Regions from separate parts of the Streptomyces sp. NPDC056361 genome, predicted to be linked through region 1. Evidence: riboswitches for the same ligand, from Rfam matches in the RefSeq annotation. Region 1 holds a riboswitch; each other region holds the start of a gene.
What was found. A riboswitch is a leader RNA that binds a small molecule or an ion and turns the genes downstream of it on or off. The one in region 1 is predicted to bind cyclic di-AMP.

Region 1 (6,092 bases):
GCCCGTCCCGCACCGGGACACGGACGAACCGGCGTTCCCGGCCGCCGCCGACCGGTCCCAGTGGCGCTACCGGCCACGCCGCGACTTCTGGCGCAGCCGGCTGGTCCGGGCCGTCGCCGTCGTGGTGCTGCTCGCGCTGTGCGCGCTGGTGATCCTGGCGCTGGTCCGCGAGCAGACCGGCACCCAGGGCTTCCTCGTCGGCCTGGGCCTCGCCGTGCTTCCCGTACCGCTGCTGATGGCCGCGTTCCGCTGGCTCGACCGGGTGGAGCCGGGGCCCTGGAAGAACCTGCTCTTCGCGTTCGCCTGGGGCGCCTTCGCCGCCGCGCTCGTCGCGATCCTGGCGAACTCGTTCGCGGTCCGCTGGATCGCGACGGCCACGGCCGACCCGGACTCGGCCGACAACCTCGGGGCCACCGTCATCGCGCCGGTGGTGGAGGAGAGCGCGAAGGCCGCCGCGATCCTGCTGCTCTTCCTGTTCCGCCGGCGGCACTTCGGCGGCCTGGTCGACGGGGTCGTCTTCGCCGGCTTCACCGCGACCGGCTTCGCCTTCACCGAGAACATCCTCTACCTGGGGAACGCCTTCGGCGAGGACCAGGAGGTCGGCGCCACCGGCATCGGCATGGTCACCGCGGGGACGTTCTTCGTCCGGGTCGTCATGTCTCCGTTCGCCCACCCGCTCTTCACCGTGCTGACCGGCATCGGCTTCGGCTTCGCCGCCCTCGCCCCGCGCGGGAAGCGCCTCCGGCAGGTGCTGCTGCCGCTCGCCGGGCTGCTGCTCGCGATGGGCCTGCACGCCGCCTGGAACGGCTCGGCCACCTTCGGCGGCCCGTGGGCCTTCTACGCGGTGTACCTGGCGCTCATGGTCCCCGCCTTCGGCCTGCTGACCTGGCTCGCGGTGTGGAGCCGGCAGCGCGAGCTGCGCACGATATCCGGCGAGCTCCCGGCGTACGCGGCGGCCGGCTGGCTCTCCCCCGCCGAGCCGCTCGCGCTCTCCTCGATGCGCGCCCGCCAGCTGGCCCGCTCCTTCGCCGGCCGGACGTACGGCCCGGCGGCCGCGCGGGCCGTCGGCGAGTACGAGTCCTTCGCGACGACCCTCGCGTTCCTCCGGGACCGGGCCAGGCGCGGCACGGCCGGGCCCGACTTCCCGGCCCGCGAGCAGGAGCTGCTGCACCACCTGTGGCAGCGCCGCGCAGTCGCCTCGCCGTCCCTGACGTACGCGGCGCGGGCGACGGGCCGGGTGTGGGCGCCGCCGCAGTACCTGGACTACGGCGGCTACAACCCGTACCGGAGCTAGCCGGGGCCCGCCGGAGCGGGCCGGAGCCGACCGGACACCGGACACCGGACCGGGGCGGAGTCGGACCGAGTCACCCGAAGCCAGCCGGAGTCGGCGTGGTCAGGCGGAGTCGACGTGGTCGGGCGTGGTCAGTCGGCGGACGCCTCCGTGAGGAGGGTGAGCTCGGCCTCGGTGAGCGTCAGATCGGCGGACGCGACCAGGGCCGGGAGCTGCTCGACCGTACGGGCCGAGGCGATCGGCGCGACGACGGTGGGCCGGGAGGCGAGCCAGGCGAGGGCGACGGTGGCGGGCTCCGCTTCGTGCGCCTCGGCGACGGTGTCGAGCGCGGAGAGGACGGCCCGGCCGCGCTCGGTGTCGAGGTGCCGGCCGGCGCCGGCCGCGCGGACGCTGTCGACGGTGGCGCCGGGGCGGTACTTGCCGGTGAGGAAGCCGGAGGCGAGGCCGTAGTACGGGACGGCGGCGAGCCCGCCCTGCTCGGCGGTCGCCAGGAGCGGGCCCTCGTAGGTCGCGCGGGAGACCAGGTTGTACTGCGGCTGGAGGGCCACGTACCGGGTGAGGCCCTCGGCCTCGGCGAAGTCGAGGGAGGCGCGCAGCCGCTCCGGGGAGATGTTGGAGGCGGCGACGGCGCGCACCTTGCCGTCCTTCACCAGCTGGTCGAGGGCGGTGACGATCTCCTCGACGGGAACGGTCTCGTCGTCGAAGTGCGTGTAGTAGAGGTCGATGCGGTCGGTGCCGAGGCGGCGCAGCGACTCCTCCGCGGCGCCCTTGATGGTGGGCGCGGAGAGCCCCTTGAAGTGGGGGTGGGCGCCGACCTTGGTGGCGACGACGATGTCGTCGCGGTTGCCGCGGGAGGCGAGCCAGCGGCCGATGACCGTCTCCGACTCGCCGCCCTCGTTGCCCTCGACCCACGCGGAGTACATGTCCGCGGTGTCGACGAAGTTGCCGCCGGCGGCGGCGTAGGCGTCGAGGACGGCGAAGGACCGGGCCTCGTCGGCGGTCCAGCCGAAGACGTTGCCGCCCAGGGCGAGCGGGAAGACGTGCAGATCGGAGCTGCCCAGCGGGCGGAGAGAGGTCATGGGGTGATCAACCCCGCCCGCCGCCGGGCCTATTCCGTGCGAGCGGCCCGGGACGGCCTCAGACCGTCAGGCCCTTGGAGCGGAGCCACTGCGCCGGGTCGATGCCGTCGCCGCCGGCGGTGTGGACCTCCATGTGGAGGTGGGCGCCGGTGACGTTGCCGGTGGCGCCGACACGGCCGATGGTCTCGCCGGTGCCGACGGTCTGGCCCGCGGAGACCGTCATGGACGAGAGGTGGCAGTACCAGACCTCGGTGCCGTCGGCGAGCTCCAGGACGATGCGGTAGCCGTAGGAGCCGGACCAGCCCGCGGACTTCACGGTGGCGCCGTGGACCGCCTTGAGCGGGGTGCCCGTGGGCGCGGCGAAGTCGAGGCCGGTGTGGTAGCCGGAGGACCACATCGAGCCGGACTGCATGTAGGAGGCGGTGAGGGTGTACGAGGAGACGGGCAGCGAGTAGCTCGCGGCGAGCTTGGCGAGGCGCTCGGCCTCCGCCTTCGCGGCGGCTTCCGCCTCGGCCTTGGCCTTCGCCTCCGCCTCGGCCTTCGCCTTGGCCTCGGCGGCCGACTTCTCCGCCGCGGCTTCCTTGGCCGCGGCCTCCGCGGCGGCCTTCTCGGCGGCCAGCTTCTCCGCGGCGGCCTTGTCGGCGGCGTCGGCGGAGGCCTGCTGCTGCTCGGCCTGCTGGAGGATGCGGGCGCGCAGGGCCTCGCCCGCGTCGGCGCCGGTCGCGGTCCGGTCGGTCGCATCGGTCTGCTCGTCGGCCACCGTGGTGTAGGTGGCGGCGGTGAGCGGGTTCGGGTTGGCGCGGGCCGGGCTGACGGGCTCGCTGTCCTCGCCGGGGAGGAGGTCGCCGACGCCGGGGAGGTCGTGGGCGTCCGGGAGGTCGAGGTCGGGGAGCGATATCGCGACCGGCGGCTTCTCCTGCGCGGTGGCGAGGCCGCCCGCGCCGACGGCGGCGATCACGCCGACGCCGAGGACGGTGGAGGAGCGGGCGAAGTTGGAGCGCTGCTTGACGACCCGGTGGCGGCCGCCGGAGCGGCTCTGCGCGCGGAGGGAGTCCTCGGTGGGATTCCACTCGGTGTCCGGGGCGGCGGGACCCGCACCACCACCGAAGGCATCGAAGGGGGCTTCGGGTGCGGGAGTGTTGGACGCCACGGAGGCGCGCTCCTTTCCTTCCTTCTCGCCTACCGGGTTAGCTGACGGGTTCGGAGCAGGAAGGTCTCCTACGGGCACGGTCGCACAGGTGCGAAAGGCCCGATTCACCCCAAGTGGTGGTTCCCCGGTTCCTCTTCAGGATTCGGCGCGCGCGCACGGTGCCGTCTCTTGCGACGGCTGAAACGACCGCGCTGCGTTATCGAACGTTAATAGACAGGGGGTCCCCATTCCAAGCCGTTCCCCTTGATCATTCATTGAAATGGGAGGGAAAGGCCCGAGTTGACCCCCCTTCAGAACGCAACCGCCGGAGATCGCCGATCTGACGTTATGTCAATTGTTATCGCAGTGACACCTCTCGACTACGCCTGGTCACCGCGTCCGGTCATCCCGTCCCCTCCGGCGGCACCACCGGCATGGTCCGCCGCCGCTCCGGCTGCCCCACCGCCGGCCGGCTCACCGCGAGCAGCGCCATGTCGTCCGTCGAACCGCCGCCCGTGTGGAGGCGTACGTCGTCCACGAGCGCGTCGAGCAGCTCCTCGGGCCCCGGGAAGATCCGGCCGGCGAGCCGCTCGGCCGGATCGTAGAAGACGCCCTCCGCGTTCCGCGCCTCCGAGAGGCCGTCGGTGTAGAAGAGCAGGGTCGCGCCCGGCGGATACGGCCGCGCCTCGGCACGGTCCGGCCAGCCCGCCAGGTCCCCCATGCCGAGCGGCAGGGCCGCCTCGGCCGGCTCCATGAGGTCGAGCCGCCCGTCCGCGTACAGCAGCAGTGGGGGCGGGTGCCCGCGGTTCACGACCCGTACGAACCCGCCGAACGTGCCGGTGCCGTCGGTGCGCGGGATCTCGGCGAGGACCGCGGTGGTGAACCCCTCGAAGGCGTCGAGACCGTGCCGGCGGGTGCCTTCGCGGGCCAGCGCCCGTTCGAGCCGCTGCGCCACGCCCTCCAGGGTCCGTTCCTGTTCGGCCGCCTCCCGGAAGGCCCCGATGACGACGGCGACGGCCTCGACCGCGTCCATCCCCTTGCCCCGGACGTCCCCGACCACCAACCGCACCCCGTGCGGGGTGTCCTGGACGGCGAACAGGTCGCCGCCGATGAACGCGTCCGCCTGCGCCGCCTCGTACCGCGCCGCGCACTGGAGTCCGCCGATCCGCTCGGCGGGCATCGGCAGCACCGCCTTCTGCGCGGTCTCCGCGATGACCCGCGCCGAGGCGAGCCGCTCGCCGCTGCGGCGCACGACCTTGTTGATGAGGAGGGCGAGCGCGGAGACGGTGAAGACGGTCAGCGTCTCGGTGAGGGCCGGGATGTCGTCGGCGGTGCCGTTGTAGACGTGCAGCCCGGCGCAGGCGAGGACGGCGGCGATCCCGGTGACCAGGGTGGTGAGCATGGAGAAGAAGGGCGCGGCGATCAGGGGGGCGGCGGAGAAGAGCGGCGCCGCCGTGTACGCCGGCGGTGTCTGCACGTCGAAGACGACACCGCCCATGATGACCAGCGGGGGCAGCGCCCGGATGAAGCTCCGGGCGCTGCCGTACGCCGGGCGGCTCTCGCCGCGCCGACGCCCGCCGCCCGTCACTCTTCGGGGGTGCCCCACCTGTGCTCTCCTGCCCGGTCCGCCCGGCCGCGGTCCGCACCGCGCCCTCCCAGGGTGGCCGCCGCACCCCCGGGCGGCGACTCCCGCGGGGCCGAGTGGCGTAGCCCCCGGGCGGCGACTCCCGCGGGGCCGAGTGGCGTAGCCCCCGGCCCCGCGGGCCCGTCACCGTCCTGGCGGGCCGTCAGCCCCCCGTCGCGGCCTCGGCGAGTCGGCCGCCCCGGGCCAGCAGGGCCATCGCCGCCGCGCACAGCAGGCCCACCGCGCACAGGCCGAGCCATGGCGCCGCCGACCAGCCGGTGACGTCGAGGAGGACGCCCGTGCCCAGGTTCCCGAGGGTGATGCCGACCCCGCACACGGTGTTGTAGAGCCCGTAGTGGGTGGCGACCCAGCGCCCCCGGGACAGGGCGACGACGGTGTCCATCTCGTAGGGGTAGAGCACCGCGTTCGCGACGGCGAGGACCGCCGCGCACAGCAGCAGCCCGACCGCGCCCCGGCCGAGCGCCGCCGGGGCGAGGAACGCCCCGCCCATCAGGGCGAGTCCGAGGACGAGGCACCGCTCGCGGCTCAGGCGGCGCCGGCACCAGGCCGTGATCCGCAGCTGCCCGGCGAGCGCGACCAGCGCCGAGACGACGAACAGCGCCGTGGTGAGCCCCGTGCCGTCCGCGGCGAGCGGCAGCGCCAGGTAGACCTGGAAGGACAGGACGTACGAGCCGGTCATGGCCAGCGAGAAGAACCAGAAGGTCCGGTGTGACAGGACCGTCCGGAACTGCCCCCGCTCCCCCTCCTCCCGGGGCGCGCGGGACGCCCGTACGGGAAGGTGCCGGAGTTGTACGAGGGTCAGGCCGGCGAACAGCACCGCCGCCACCACGCACGTCAGCCGGAACGACACCCCCGTCAGGGCCACTCCGACGAGCGGCCCGAGCAGGATGCCCGCCTGGTAGTGGACGTTGAAGAGCGCGAAGGCCTGCACGCGCCGCTCCTCCCCCG
Region 2 (6,092 bases), on a different contig from region 1:
CTTGACCTCGATGACGAGCCGCAGGCCGTGGCTGCGGTCGGTGAGGTCCTTGACGTCGGCGATGCCCTGGAGCTTCTTGGAGCCGACCAGGTCCTTGATCTTGGAGATGACCTTCTCGGGGCCGACCGTGAACGGCAGCTCGGTCACGATGATGCCCTTGCGGCGGGCGGTCACCGTCTCCACGGTCGCCGTGGCGCGGATCTTGAAGGAGCCGCGGCCCGACTCGTACGCGTCCTTGATGCCGGAGAGGCCGACGATCCGGCCGCCGGTGGGCAGGTCGGGGCCGGGCACGAACCGCATCAGGGTCTCGAGGTCGGCGCCGGGGTACCGGATGAGGTGGCGGGCGGCCGCGACGACCTCGCCGAGGTTGTGCGGCGGCATGTTGGTCGCCATGCCGACCGCGATGCCGGACGCGCCGTTGACCAGCAGGTTCGGGTAGGCGGCGGGGAGCGCGACCGGCTCCTGCTCCTGGCCGTCGTAGTTCGGCGCGAAGTCGACCGTGTCCTCGTCGATGGACTCGGTCATGAGCAGCGCGGCCGGGGCCATCCGCGACTCGGTGTACCGCATGGCGGCCGGCGGGTCGTCGTTGCCGAGGGAACCGAAGTTGCCGTGGCCGTCGACGAGGGGCAGCCGCATGGAGAAGGGCTGTGCCATGCGGACCATGGCGTCGTAGATCGAGGCGTCGCCGTGCGGGTGCAGCTTGCCCATCACCTCGCCGACGACGCGGGCGCACTTGACGAACCCGCGGTCGGGGCGGAGCCCCATCTCGCCCATCTGGTAGACGATGCGGCGCTGGACGGGCTTCATGCCGTCGCGGGCGTCGGGGAGCGCGCGCGAGTAGATCACCGAGTACGCGTACTCGAGGAAGGAGCCCTGCATCTCGTCGACGACGTCGATGTCGAGGATTCGCTCCTCGAACGCGTCGTCCGGCGGCGGTGTCTTCGTGCTGCGGCGGGCCATCGCGGCTGCGGCTCCTTCACCAACAAGGTTGATCTGACGCGGACCATTGTGGACCGTGCCACCGACAACGCCGACCTCGACCCGGAAGAGGGACATCGGGACCCGACGGGAACTTCGCGAAGTGTCGGCGCGCTTGCATACAGTGGCAGGACTTTTTCACATCGCGATCGAAGGGACGTACATGCCCATGGGTCACACGGCCACGGCCGAGGCCGGCTCCGGCGGCCTGACAGCGACCGAGCACCGGTTGGCGAACGGCCTGCGCGTGGTGCTCTCGGAGGACCACCTGACCCCGGTCGCCGCGGTCTGCCTCTGGTACGACGTCGGCTCGCGCCACGAGGTCGAGGGCCGCACGGGCCTCGCCCACCTCTTCGAGCACCTGATGTTCCAGGGTTCGAAGCAGGTCCACGGGAACGGCCACTTCGAACTGGTGCAGGGCGCGGGCGGCTCGCTCAACGGCACGACGAGCTTCGAGCGCACCAACTACTTCGAGACCATGCCCACGCACCAGCTGGAGCTCGCCCTCTGGCTGGAGGCCGACCGCATGGGCTCGCTGCTGGCCGCCCTGGACGACGAGTCCATGGAGAACCAGCGGGACGTCGTCAAGAACGAGCGCCGCCAGCGCTACGACAACGTGCCGTACGGCACCGCGTTCGAGAAGCTCACCGCCCTCGCCTACCCGGAGGGCCACCCGTACCACCACACCCCGATCGGCTCCATGGCCGACCTGGACGCGGCGACGCTGGAGGACGCGCGGAACTTCTTCCGCACGTACTACGCGCCGAACAACGCGGTGCTGTCCGTCGTCGGCGACATCGACCCGGTGCAGACCCTCGCCTGGATCGAGAAGTACTTCGGCTCCATCCCGCAGCACGACGGCAAGCTGCCCCCGCGCGACGGCTCGCTGCCCGAGGTCATCGGCGAGCAGCTGCGCGAGGTCGTCGAGGAGGAGGTCCCGGCCCGCGCGCTGATGGCCGCCTACCGGCTGCCGCACGACGGCACGCGCGAGTGCGACGCCGCCGATCTGGCCCTGACGGTCCTGGGCGGTGGCGAGTCGTCCCGCCTGCACAACCGGCTGGTCCGCCGCGACCGCACGGCCGTCGCCGCCGGCTTCGGCCTGCTGCGGCTCGCCGGCGCGCCCTCGCTGGGCTGGCTGGACGTGAAGACCTCCGGAGGCGTCGAGGTCCCGCAGATCGAGGCGGCCGTCGACGAGGAGCTCGCCCGGTTCGCCGCCGAGGGCCCCACGCCCGAGGAGATGGAGCGCGCGCAGGCCCAGTTGGAGCGCGAGTGGCTCGACCGGCTCGGCACCGTCGCGGGCCGCGCCGACGAACTGTGCCGGTTCGCCGTGCTGTTCGGCGACCCGCAGCTCGCCCTGACGGCCGTGGACCGGGTCCTGGACGTCACCGCCGAGGAGGTGCAGGCGGTCGCCGCGGCCAAGCTGCGCCCCGACAACCGCGCGGTCCTGGTCTACGAGCCGGTGGCCACCGACGAGAGCGACAGCGACGAGGAAGAGGGAGCGGACCAGTGACCGACGCTGCCGCGTCTTTGACGAGCATGGACTTCCACCCGCAGCCGGCGCCGGGCGCCGCCAGGCCCTGGGCGTTTCCGGCCCCGGACCGCGGGAAGCTGGACAACGGCCTGACGCTGCTGACCTGCCACCGCCCCGGCCAGCAGGTCGTGGCCGTGGAGATCTTCCTGCCGGCCCCGCTGGACGCGGAGCCCGCCGGTCTCGACGGCGTCGCCACGATCATGGCCCGCGCGCTCTCCGAGGGAACGGACCAGCGCAGCGCCGAGGAGTTCGCGGCCGACCTGGAGCGCTGCGGCGCGACGCTCGACGCGCACGCCGACCACCCGGGCGTACGGGTCTCCCTGGAGGTCCCCGTCTCCCGGCTGCCCAAGGCGCTCGGGCTGCTCTCCGAGGCCCTGATCGCCCCGGCGTTCCTGGAGACCGAGATCGAGCGCCTGGTGCGCAACCGTCTCGACGAGATCCCGCACGAGACGGCCAACCCGTCCCGCCGCGCCGCCAAGCAGCTCTCCAAGGAGCTCTTCCCGGCCGAGTCCCGGATGTCCCGGCCGCGCCAGGGCACCGAGGAGACCGTCGCCGCGATCGACGCCGCCGCCGTCCGCGCCTTCTACGACGCGTACGTCCGGCCCGGCACCGCCACGGCGGTGGTCGTCGGCGACCTGACCGGCGTCGACCTCGACAAGGTCCTCGCGGACACGCTGGGCGCCTGGACCGGCGAGCCGGCCGAGCCGCTCCCGATGCCGCCGATCACGGCGGACGACACCGGACGGGTCGTCATCGTGGACCGCCCGGGAGCCGTGCAGACCCAGCTGCTCATCGGCCGGATCGGTGCCGACCGGCACGACCGCGTCTGGCCGGCCCAGGTCCTCGGCACGTACTGCCTCGGCGGCACCCTCACCTCGCGGCTCGACAAGGTCCTGCGCGAGGAGAAGGGCTACACGTACGGCGTGCGGGCCTTCGGCCAGGTGCTCCGCTCGGACGCCGAGGGGAACGGCGCCTCGATGCTCGCCATCAGCGGCTCCGTCGACACCCCCAACACCGGTCCGGCCCTCGAGGACCTGTGGCAGGTGCTGCGCACCCTCGCCGCCGAGGGGCTCACCGACGCCGAGCGCGAGACCGCCGTGCAGAACCTGGTGGGGGTCGCGCCGCTCAAGTACGAGACGGCCGCCTCCGTCGCCGGGACGCTCGCCGACCAGGTCGAACAGCACCTTCCGGACGACTTCCAGGCCCAGTTGTACGCGCGCCTGGCCGAGACCGGCACGGTGGAGGCGACCGCTGCCGTGGTCAGCGCCTTCCCCGTGGACCGGCTCGTCACGGTGCTGGTGGGCGACGCGGCGCAGATCGCGGAGCCCGTGCGGGCGCTCGGCATCGGCGAAGTGACCGTCGTGACCGGCTGATTCCGGTTCCGGTGTGACAACGGGAGGGCCTCGGCGGCATGTTCGCCGGGGCCTCTCGCTATGTCCGTATTGAGAGCAAGGGTGACCCTTTGCCCTGTGGCATGTCTTACAAAAGGCGTGTCCGGTTGGTGATTGAAAGACGATCCGCATAGCGTCGGTGCGGCTGTTCGTCAGTGCACGTGCCGCAGCCGCGGCATCGGACAGTCATCGCCGAGTCCCCGTCAGGCGCGAGCCTGGGGAGCCGGGGACCCACATGAGTCCCTGGGGTGAATCGGACGCCTTCGTCCCGTACGGAGGGGCCCGTAGGAGACCTTCCTGCTCCGAACCCGTCAGCTAACCCGGTAGGCGAGAAGGAAGGAAAGGATCAGCCACTACATGGCGTTCACCCGTGCCACCGGGAAGCATCGTGGTCCGAGCCGGATGGCGCGCCGCAGCGTGGGCATCGCCGGCGTCGCGACGCTCGCCACCACCGGCGTCATCGGAACCCTCGCCTCCCCGGCGCTCGCCGCCGACACGGACAACCGCTCCGCCGAGGACACCGGCCTCACCCAGGTCATCACCGAGGACTCCCTCGTGGACCGGATCGACGCCCAGGCCGCCGCCCAGGAGCAGGAGGCCGTCGAGGCCGTCGCCCAGGCGAAGGCCAAGGCCGAGGCGAAGCGCAAGGCCGAGGCCCGCGCCAAGGAGATCCGCCAGGAGCGCGAGCGCGCCGCCCGCGAGGCCGAGCGCCGCCGTCTGGCCTCCTTCCAGCTCCCCATCGCCGGCTCGTACGTCTCCACCGGTTACAAGACCGGTGGTTCGCTCTGGTCCTCGGGCAGCCACTCCGGCGTCGACTTCCACGCCGCCTACGGCACCCGGGTCGTCTCCGTCGGCTCCGGCACCGTCGTCGAGGCCGGCTGGGGCGGCGCGTACGGCAACAACATCGTGATCCGGATGAACGACGGCACGTACACGCAGTACGGGCACCTCTCCTCCATCGGGGTCCACGTCGGCCAGACCGTCGAGCCCGGCCAGCAGATAGGCATCTCCGGCTCGACCGGCAACTCGACCGGCCCGCACCTCCACTTCGAGGCGCGCACGGGGGCCGACTACGGCTCCGACATCAACCCGATCGCGTACCTCCGCGCCCGCGGCGTCCACGTCTGACCCCGCCCGGCCCGGTTCCGCACCGCGTCGCAAAAGCCCCGGCTCGTACTGAGCCGGGGCTTTTCGCTGCTCGTGGGGCAGTGGAATAAGGCCATGGATTCGGCCGGGGCATCGGAAATCCCGGCGCGCTGCAATAGAGTCGATGATCAGGCGCAGAACAGGCGCTGCTCGAATTGTCTCGCGCGGACCAAGGCGGAGGTCGGACATGCGCATTCCCGCGCATTCGGTATGCACGGCGATCAGGGACGACATCGTCTCCGGCGTCTACGAGCGGGGCGGCCGGCTGACCGAGGAACAACTCGCCCGCCGGTACGGGGTCTCGCGCGTCCCGGTCCGCGAGGCCCTGCGCACGCTGGAGTCCGAGGGCTTCGTCGTGACCCGCCGGCACGCGGGGGCGCACGTCGCCGAGCCCACCGAGCAGGAGGCGGCCGACCTGCTCGACATGCGGTCGCTGCTCGAACCGCTGGGGGCCGCGCGGGCCGCGCAGCGGCGCACCGACGCCCACCTCAAGGTGCTGCGGGGCCTGGTCAGGCTGGGCCAGGAGCGCGCCAGGCGCGGCCAGGGCGAGGATCTGCGCTCGCTCGGCGGCTGGTTCCACGAGACGCTCGCGCAGGCCTCGGGCAGCCCGGCCCTGACGGCGCTGCTCACCCAGCTGCGGCACAAGATCGCCTGGATGTACGCGGTGGACGTGCCCGCCCAGCCGGTGGAGGCCTGGGCCGAGCACGGCGCCATCGTCGACGCGGTGGCGCGCGGTGACGCCGAGCGGGCCAGGGCGCTGACCGTGCTGCACGCCGAACGCTCCCTGCCGCTGCACCGGCTCAAAAGGCCGGAGCGGGGTCGTGTGAGGGTTTCGCAACATGCAGTCAACACGGCGAGTGCCCGGAATTAACGTGCGCACCGTATACAAAGAAGAGGTATTCGAGCGGCGTTATTCGTGCTGCCCGGAACAATGACCGGGAGAATGTGAATGGCCGTGGGGGGCCGGGGGACGGGGCCCCCGCCCAACCGAGGGGGGGGGGCCCGGTGAATCCGGGGAGGGGGGGGGGGGCCAAACCCCGGCGAGT
Region 3 (6,092 bases), on a different contig from region 1:
GCCGAGTTCCTCCAGGACCTCGGAGACCTCGGTCACGAAGGCGGGCGGGCCGGCGAGGTAGACGTCGTGGGCCGACCAGTGGACGCAGGCCCGCAGGGCCTGGAGCAGCCGCTCGGTCGCCTGGTCGCGGCGCTGGCGGGGCGCGGCCGTGATGTAGGTGACGCTCAGCGCGGGGAGGCGCTCCTTCAGGAGCTCGGCCTCCGCACGCGCGTAGAGGTACTCCTTGGCGCGGGCCACGACGAACAGCCGCCCTTCGAGTGCCGGCTCGTCCGCGGCGGCCTCCTCCAGGAGGGCCTTCACCGGCGCCCAGCCCGTACCCGCGCATATATAGGTGCGCAGTCCGCCCGGCGCCGTCCGGGCGGTGAGGCCGCCGGCGGGGGCGCTGAGCCGCAGGACCTCGCCCGGGCCGGTCTCCTCGACGAGCGCGGTGCTCATCGCCCCGCCGGTGATGCGGCTGACGTGCAGGTCGACGGTGCCGTCGGGGCGGGGCGCGTTGGCGAGGGAGTAGGTGCGCCAGACGCGGGGGACGCGCAGCGAGCTGACGCTGACGTACTGGCCGGGGAGGTACGGGAGGGGCCGGCGCGGGCGGAGGGTGAGGACGGCCAGGTCGTCGCCGTACCGCTCGTGGCGGACGACGTCCGCGTCCCACCAGGACGGCTCGCCGGCCGCGGCGGCCTCGTCGGCGCCGGCCAGCATGAGGTCGGAGACCAGGCCGTAGGCCTCGGTCCACGCCTTCTCGGCCTCCAGGGTCCAGGCGGAACCGGCCGCGTGCGCGAAGGCGGCGAGCAGGCTGCCGCCGACGGCGGCGTACAGCGCGGGGGAGGCGAGGAACTTGCGGTGGTCGCGGCCCAGCTGCCCGAGGTAGGGGCCGAGGCCGGGGTCCTCCAGGTGCGTCACCACGTGGGTGAGCGCGGCGAAGAGCCGGTCGCGCTGCGGGAGCATGTCCTCGGGAAACAGCTCGCGCACACCCGGGTTGTTCCAGAACAGGTGCGAGTAGAAGAAGGTGACGGCTTGTTCGGCGCGTCTCTCGACGACGGCGAACGTAGCTCTGAGCAGCTGGGGGTCCACCGACAAGAATCTAGGGCACGACCTGTACCCCTTGATCACAGGTTCTCCACGAACGTGCCTTCCCGGGGTCGCCCTGTACGGTCGTGGCGTGCGTACGACTCCCGGCCCCGCCCCCGCCCCCGAGCTCTTCACCTGGGAGTTCGCGAGCGATCCCTACCCCGCCTACGCCTGGCTGCGCGAGCACGCGCCCGTGCACCGGACGACGCTGCCCAGTGGGGTCGAGGCCTGGCTCGTGACCCGGTACGCCGACGCCCGGCAGGCGCTGGCGGACCAGCGGCTCTCCAAGAACCCGGCGCACCACGACGAGTCCCCGCACGCGAAGGGGAAGACGGGCATCCCGGGCGAGCGCAAGGCCGAGCTGATGACCCACCTGCTCAACATCGACCCGCCGGACCACACCCGGCTGCGGCGGCTGGTGTCGAAGGCCTTCACCCCGCGCCGGGTCGCCGAGTTCGCGCCGCGGGTGCAGGAGCTGACCGACCGGCTCATCGACTCGTTCGCGGAGCGGGGGAGCGCCGACCTCATCCACGAGTTCGCCTTCCCGCTGCCCATCTACGCGATCTGCGACCTGCTCGGCGTGCCGCCGGAGGACCAGGACGACTTCCGGGACTGGGCCGGGATGATGATCCGGCACGGCGGGGGGCCGCGCGGCGGGGTCGCGCGGTCGGTCAAGAAGATGCGCGGCTATCTCGCGGAGCTGATCCACCGCAAGCGCGAGGAGTCCGGCGAGGACCTCATCTCGGGGCTCATCAAGGCCTCCGACCACGGCGAGCACCTCACCGAGAACGAGGCCGCCGCCATGGCCTTCATCATTCTCTTCGCCGGTTTCGAGACGACCGTGAACCTCATCGGCAACGGGGTCTACCAGCTGCTTCGCCACCCCGGGCAGCGCGAGGGACTCCAGGCCTCGCTCGCGGCCGGGGAGCAGGGGCTCCTGGAGACGGGCGTCGAGGAACTGCTGCGGTTCGACGGGCCGGTGGAGATGGCGACCTGGCGGTACGCGACGCGGGCGCTGACCATCGGCGGGCAGGAGATCCCGGCGGGGGACCCGGTGCTCGTGGTGCTCGCCGCCGCGAACCGGGACCCGGCGCGGTTCGCGGGGCCGGACGTGCTGGACCTCACCCGGCGGGACAACCAGCACCTCGGGTACGGGCACGGCATCCACTACTGCCTGGGTGCGCCGCTCGCGCGTCTGGAGGGCCAGACCGCGCTGGCGACCCTGCTGACTCGCCTGCCGGACCTGCGACTTGCCGTCGACCCGGACGAACTGCGCTGGCGCGGAGGGCTCATCATGCGGGGTTTGCGCACGCTTCCGGTGGAATTCTCCCCTTCCGTACCCCCGCAGTGAACTGACGGTTCATCAGAACTGTGATCTTCGCGTGATCGCCGGTCCACCGACTTGTGACGAGCGTTCGAATACGGCTACCTTCACCGCAGTCTTCAGCCGTCACGCGAAAGGCGCTTCTATGCGTTCCGGGAACGGACGACACCGTCGCCCCCGTCAGGCCCCCGCCCTCGTCGTCGCCGCCGGTGTGACCGGATCCGCCATGGCGCTGCCGCTGCTCGCCACGGGATCCGCCTCCGCCGCCGACGCCTCCACCTGGGACCGGGTCGCCGAGTGCGAGTCCGGCGGCCAGTGGAGCGCCAACTTCGGCAACGGCATGTACGGCGGCCTCCAGTTCACTCAGGACAGCTGGGAGCGCAACGGCGGTCTGGCGTACGCGCCCAGCCCCGACCTGGCCAGCCGCGCCCAGCAGATCGCCGTGGCCGAGAAGGCTCTTGCCAAGGGCAGCACCGAGTGGGCCACCTGCGCGCCGATCGCCGGCCTGACGAACGACGGCAAGGGCACCGGGGTGGACCCGGGCCCGACCTCCGTCCCGAAGGCGCCCACGGGGCCGGTCGCCGAGTCGAACCGGACCGACGGCCTGCCGTCGGCCTCCGCCACGGCCGCCGGGAAGGCGAAGACGGCCACGGCCGTCCCGTCGCCCGTCGCGCCCACCACGCCGGGGACCCCGGACTCCTCGGTCACCCCGGGCGGGTCCGTCACCCCCGCGCCGACGACTCCGGGCACGCCCGATGAGTCCGTTACGCCCGGTACGCCCGTTTCCCCCGGCGAGGTGGGGGATGACGCGTCGTCGGACGCGCCGGGATCCGGTAAGCACCGGGGCGAGGCTGCCGCGGAGGAAACCGACAAGCCGGGCAAGTCCGGTGAATCCGGAAAGCATGCGTCGTCCACGGACAAGTCCGCCGAAAACTCCACCGCGACGCCGTCGGCTGGCGGTGTGAAGAATTCGGGCGCAACGGACAGTCAGGGCACTTCGGGCGCGTACACCGTGCAGCCCGGCGACAGCCTTTCCGACATCGCGCAGTCGAACGAACTGCCCGGAGGCTGGACGGCCCTCTACGACGCCAACCGCCAGACGGTGGGCGCCGATCCGGACCTGATCCTGCCTGGTCAGAGCCTTGAACTGACGAAGGATCCGGTTTCGGCGGAGGGGTAGTTCGGGGCTGTATGTCCGGATCTGGGCAAGTGAGACATGGGTCTCTTCGCCTCAACTGGCGTGTCCTGTCCGTAACCTTTGCCTCCGTCACCTCTCACCTGCACAAACGCCCCCCACCGGAGGGCAAGTAAGGGCGATATTTCCGCAATCGGCCTCTTTGAACTTCCGGTGGGTCTGTGTCTACGGTCTTAACCGCTCGCCACCGCGGGCCCCGTCGACCGAAACGCCGAATCCTGCCGTCGGCCGATGGGAACAGTCGTCGCGTCAGCGCCGAAGGCAGGAGTGGGGGACCCAAGGTAAGTGCCGGTCCCGGCCGTTGAGACAGACGGCCGAAGACCGGCTTGGGGTGAAGCCGCGTGCTAGGACACGCGGCCGGGCAACTTTCCGGCCCGAACCCGACAGCTCACCTCACAGGCGTCGGTGAGGAGAATCTCCATGCTGTTTTCCGGCAAGGGCAAACACCGTCGTCCCTCCAAGGCCACCCAGGTCGCCACGCTCGTCGGCGTCACCGGTGTCGCCGTCGCCGCCCCGCTGATGACCGCGGGCACCGCGTCGGCCGCCACGGCCTCCGAGTGGGACCGCGTCGCCCAGTGCGAGTCCGGCGGCAACTGGTCCATCAACACCGGCAACGGCTACTACGGCGGCCTGCAGTTCTCGGCCTCCACCTGGGCCGCGTACGGCGGCACCGCCTACGCCCCGACCGCCAACCAGGCCTCGAAGTCCCAGCAGATCGCCATCGGCGAGAAGGTCCTCGCGGGCCAGGGCAAGGGCGCGTGGCCGAGCTGCGGCGTGGGCCTCTCCAGCGCCGCGTACACCGGTGGCACCACCGAGGCCCCCAAGCGCACGGCCACCGAGCCCACCACGCGCAGCGAGCAGCGCCAGGCCCCGAAGAAGGCCGCGGCCGTCAAGAAGGTCACCTCGGCCAAGAAGGCCACGGCCCGCAAGACCGTCACCACCCCGGCCGGCAAGACGGTCAAGAAGGGTGACGGCGAGTACCGGGTCGAGGCCGGCGACACGCTCGGCACCATCGCCCAGGAGCACGGCGTCCAGGGCGGCTGGGAGAAGCTCTACGACCTGAACAAGGACGTCGTCGCCGACGCCGACCTCATCTACGTGGGCCAGCAGCTCCACCTGCAGTGAGCCTGACGACCCTCCCGCGGTGACCACCCCGGTCCGGCGCGCCTCCCCCCCCCGTGCGCGCCGGGCCGGGGTTCCGTCTGTCGGACCCCCGACGTGGGACCCCTGAGCAGTTACTGTCCAGTAGATCTGGGGCCCTTCGTCCCCATGTGCATGCCCTTGGGTCCTTTTTCGTCCCAGGGTGCGGGCGCCCGGCGGGCCGGAGCCCCCGGGGCGGTTAGGCTCTTGTCGCAAGGCCAAGCGACCTGCATCGACCTTGCGTCACATCCAGCGTCACATCCCAGAAGGAGATGCTCGTGCCGTCCATCGACGTCGTCGTAGCCCGGGAAATCCTGGACTCCCGAGGCAACCCCACGGTCGAGGTCGAGGTCGGCCTCGACGACGGCAGCACCGGCCGTGCTGCTGTTCCGTCCGGCGCCTCCACCGGTGCGTTCGAGGCCATCGAGCTTCGCGACGGTGACCCCAACCGCTACCTGGGCAAGGGTGTCGAGAAGGCCGTCCTCGCCGTCATCGAGCAGATCGGCCCGGAGCTCGTCGGCTACGACGCCACCGAGCAGCGACTGATCGACCAGGCCATGTTCGACCTGGACGCCACCGAGAACAAGGGCTCGCTCGGCGCCAACGCCATCCTCGGCGTCTCGCTCGCCGTGGCGCACGCCGCCTCCGAGGCCAGCGACCTCCCGCTGTTCCGCTACCTCGGCGGCCCGAACGCGCACCTGCTGCCCGTTCCGATGATGAACATCCTCAACGGTGGGTCGCACGCCGACTCCAACGTCGACATCCAGGAGTTCATGATCGCCCCGATCGGCGCGGAGTCCTTCTCCGAGGCCCTTCGCTGGGGTGCCGAGATCTACCACACGCTCAAGAGCGTGCTGAAGCGCAAGGGCCTCTCCACCGGCCTCGGCGACGAGGGCGGCTTCGCCCCGAACCTCGAGTCGAACCGCGCCGCCCTCGACCTCATCGTCGAGGCCATCAAGGAGGCCGGCTACACCCCGGGCTCCGACGTCGCGCTCGCGCTCGACGTCGCCGCGTCCGAGTTCTACAAGGACGGCAAGTACGAGTTCGAGGGCAAGTCCCGCTCGGCCGCCGAGATGACCGAGTACTACGAGGAGCTCGTCGCCGCGTACCCGATGGTCTCCATCGAGGACCCGCTGTTCGAGGACGACTGGGCGGGCTGGAAGGTCCTCACCGACAAGCTGGGCACCAAGGTCCAGATCGTCGGCGACGACCTCTTCGTCACCAACCCGGAGCGCCTCGCCCGCGGCATCGAGGAGGGCACCGCGAACGCCCTCCTGGTCAAGGTCAACCAGATCGGCTCCCTGACCGAGACCCTCGACGCCGTCGAGCTGGCCCAGCGCAACGGCTTCAAGTGCATGATGTCCCACC

Region 2: another riboswitch for cyclic di-AMP. It lies ahead of ACFCY7_RS35010 (M23 family metallopeptidase); the one in region 1 lies ahead of ACFCY7_RS28580 (M23 family metallopeptidase).
Region 3: another riboswitch for cyclic di-AMP. It lies ahead of ACFCY7_RS23045 (transglycosylase family protein); the one in region 1 lies ahead of ACFCY7_RS28580 (M23 family metallopeptidase).

The regions. Positions count from the first base shown of each region.
Region 1 covers NZ_JBHJQI010000108.1:4,767-10,858, reverse strand. Annotated here, with positions in the region: gene ACFCY7_RS28590 (PrsW family intramembrane metalloprotease) at 1-1,294, shown strand, start outside; gene ACFCY7_RS28585 (aldo/keto reductase) at 1,423-2,370, opposite strand; gene ACFCY7_RS28580 (M23 family metallopeptidase) at 2,429-3,520, opposite strand; cyclic di-AMP (ydaO/yuaA leader) riboswitch at 3,532-3,678, opposite strand; gene ACFCY7_RS28575 (PP2C family protein-serine/threonine phosphatase) at 3,903-5,105, opposite strand; gene ACFCY7_RS28570 (MFS transporter) at 5,287-6,092, opposite strand, start outside.
Region 2 covers NZ_JBHJQI010000166.1:12,473-18,564, forward strand. Annotated here, with positions in the region: gene ACFCY7_RS34995 (DNA topoisomerase (ATP-hydrolyzing) subunit A) at 1-960, opposite strand, end outside; gene ACFCY7_RS35000 (M16 family metallopeptidase) at 1,148-2,488, shown strand; gene ACFCY7_RS35005 (M16 family metallopeptidase) at 2,515-3,882, shown strand; cyclic di-AMP (ydaO/yuaA leader) riboswitch at 4,081-4,245, shown strand; gene ACFCY7_RS35010 (M23 family metallopeptidase) at 4,258-5,028, shown strand; gene ACFCY7_RS35015 (GntR family transcriptional regulator) at 5,234-5,917, shown strand.
Region 3 covers NZ_JBHJQI010000071.1:12,834-18,925, forward strand. Annotated here, with positions in the region: gene ACFCY7_RS23030 (globin domain-containing protein) at 1-1,068, opposite strand, end outside; gene ACFCY7_RS23035 (cytochrome P450) at 1,157-2,416, shown strand; gene ACFCY7_RS23040 (transglycosylase family protein) at 2,535-3,569, shown strand; cyclic di-AMP (ydaO/yuaA leader) riboswitch at 3,828-4,001, shown strand; gene ACFCY7_RS23045 (transglycosylase family protein) at 4,005-4,709, shown strand; gene eno (phosphopyruvate hydratase) at 4,997-6,092, shown strand, end outside.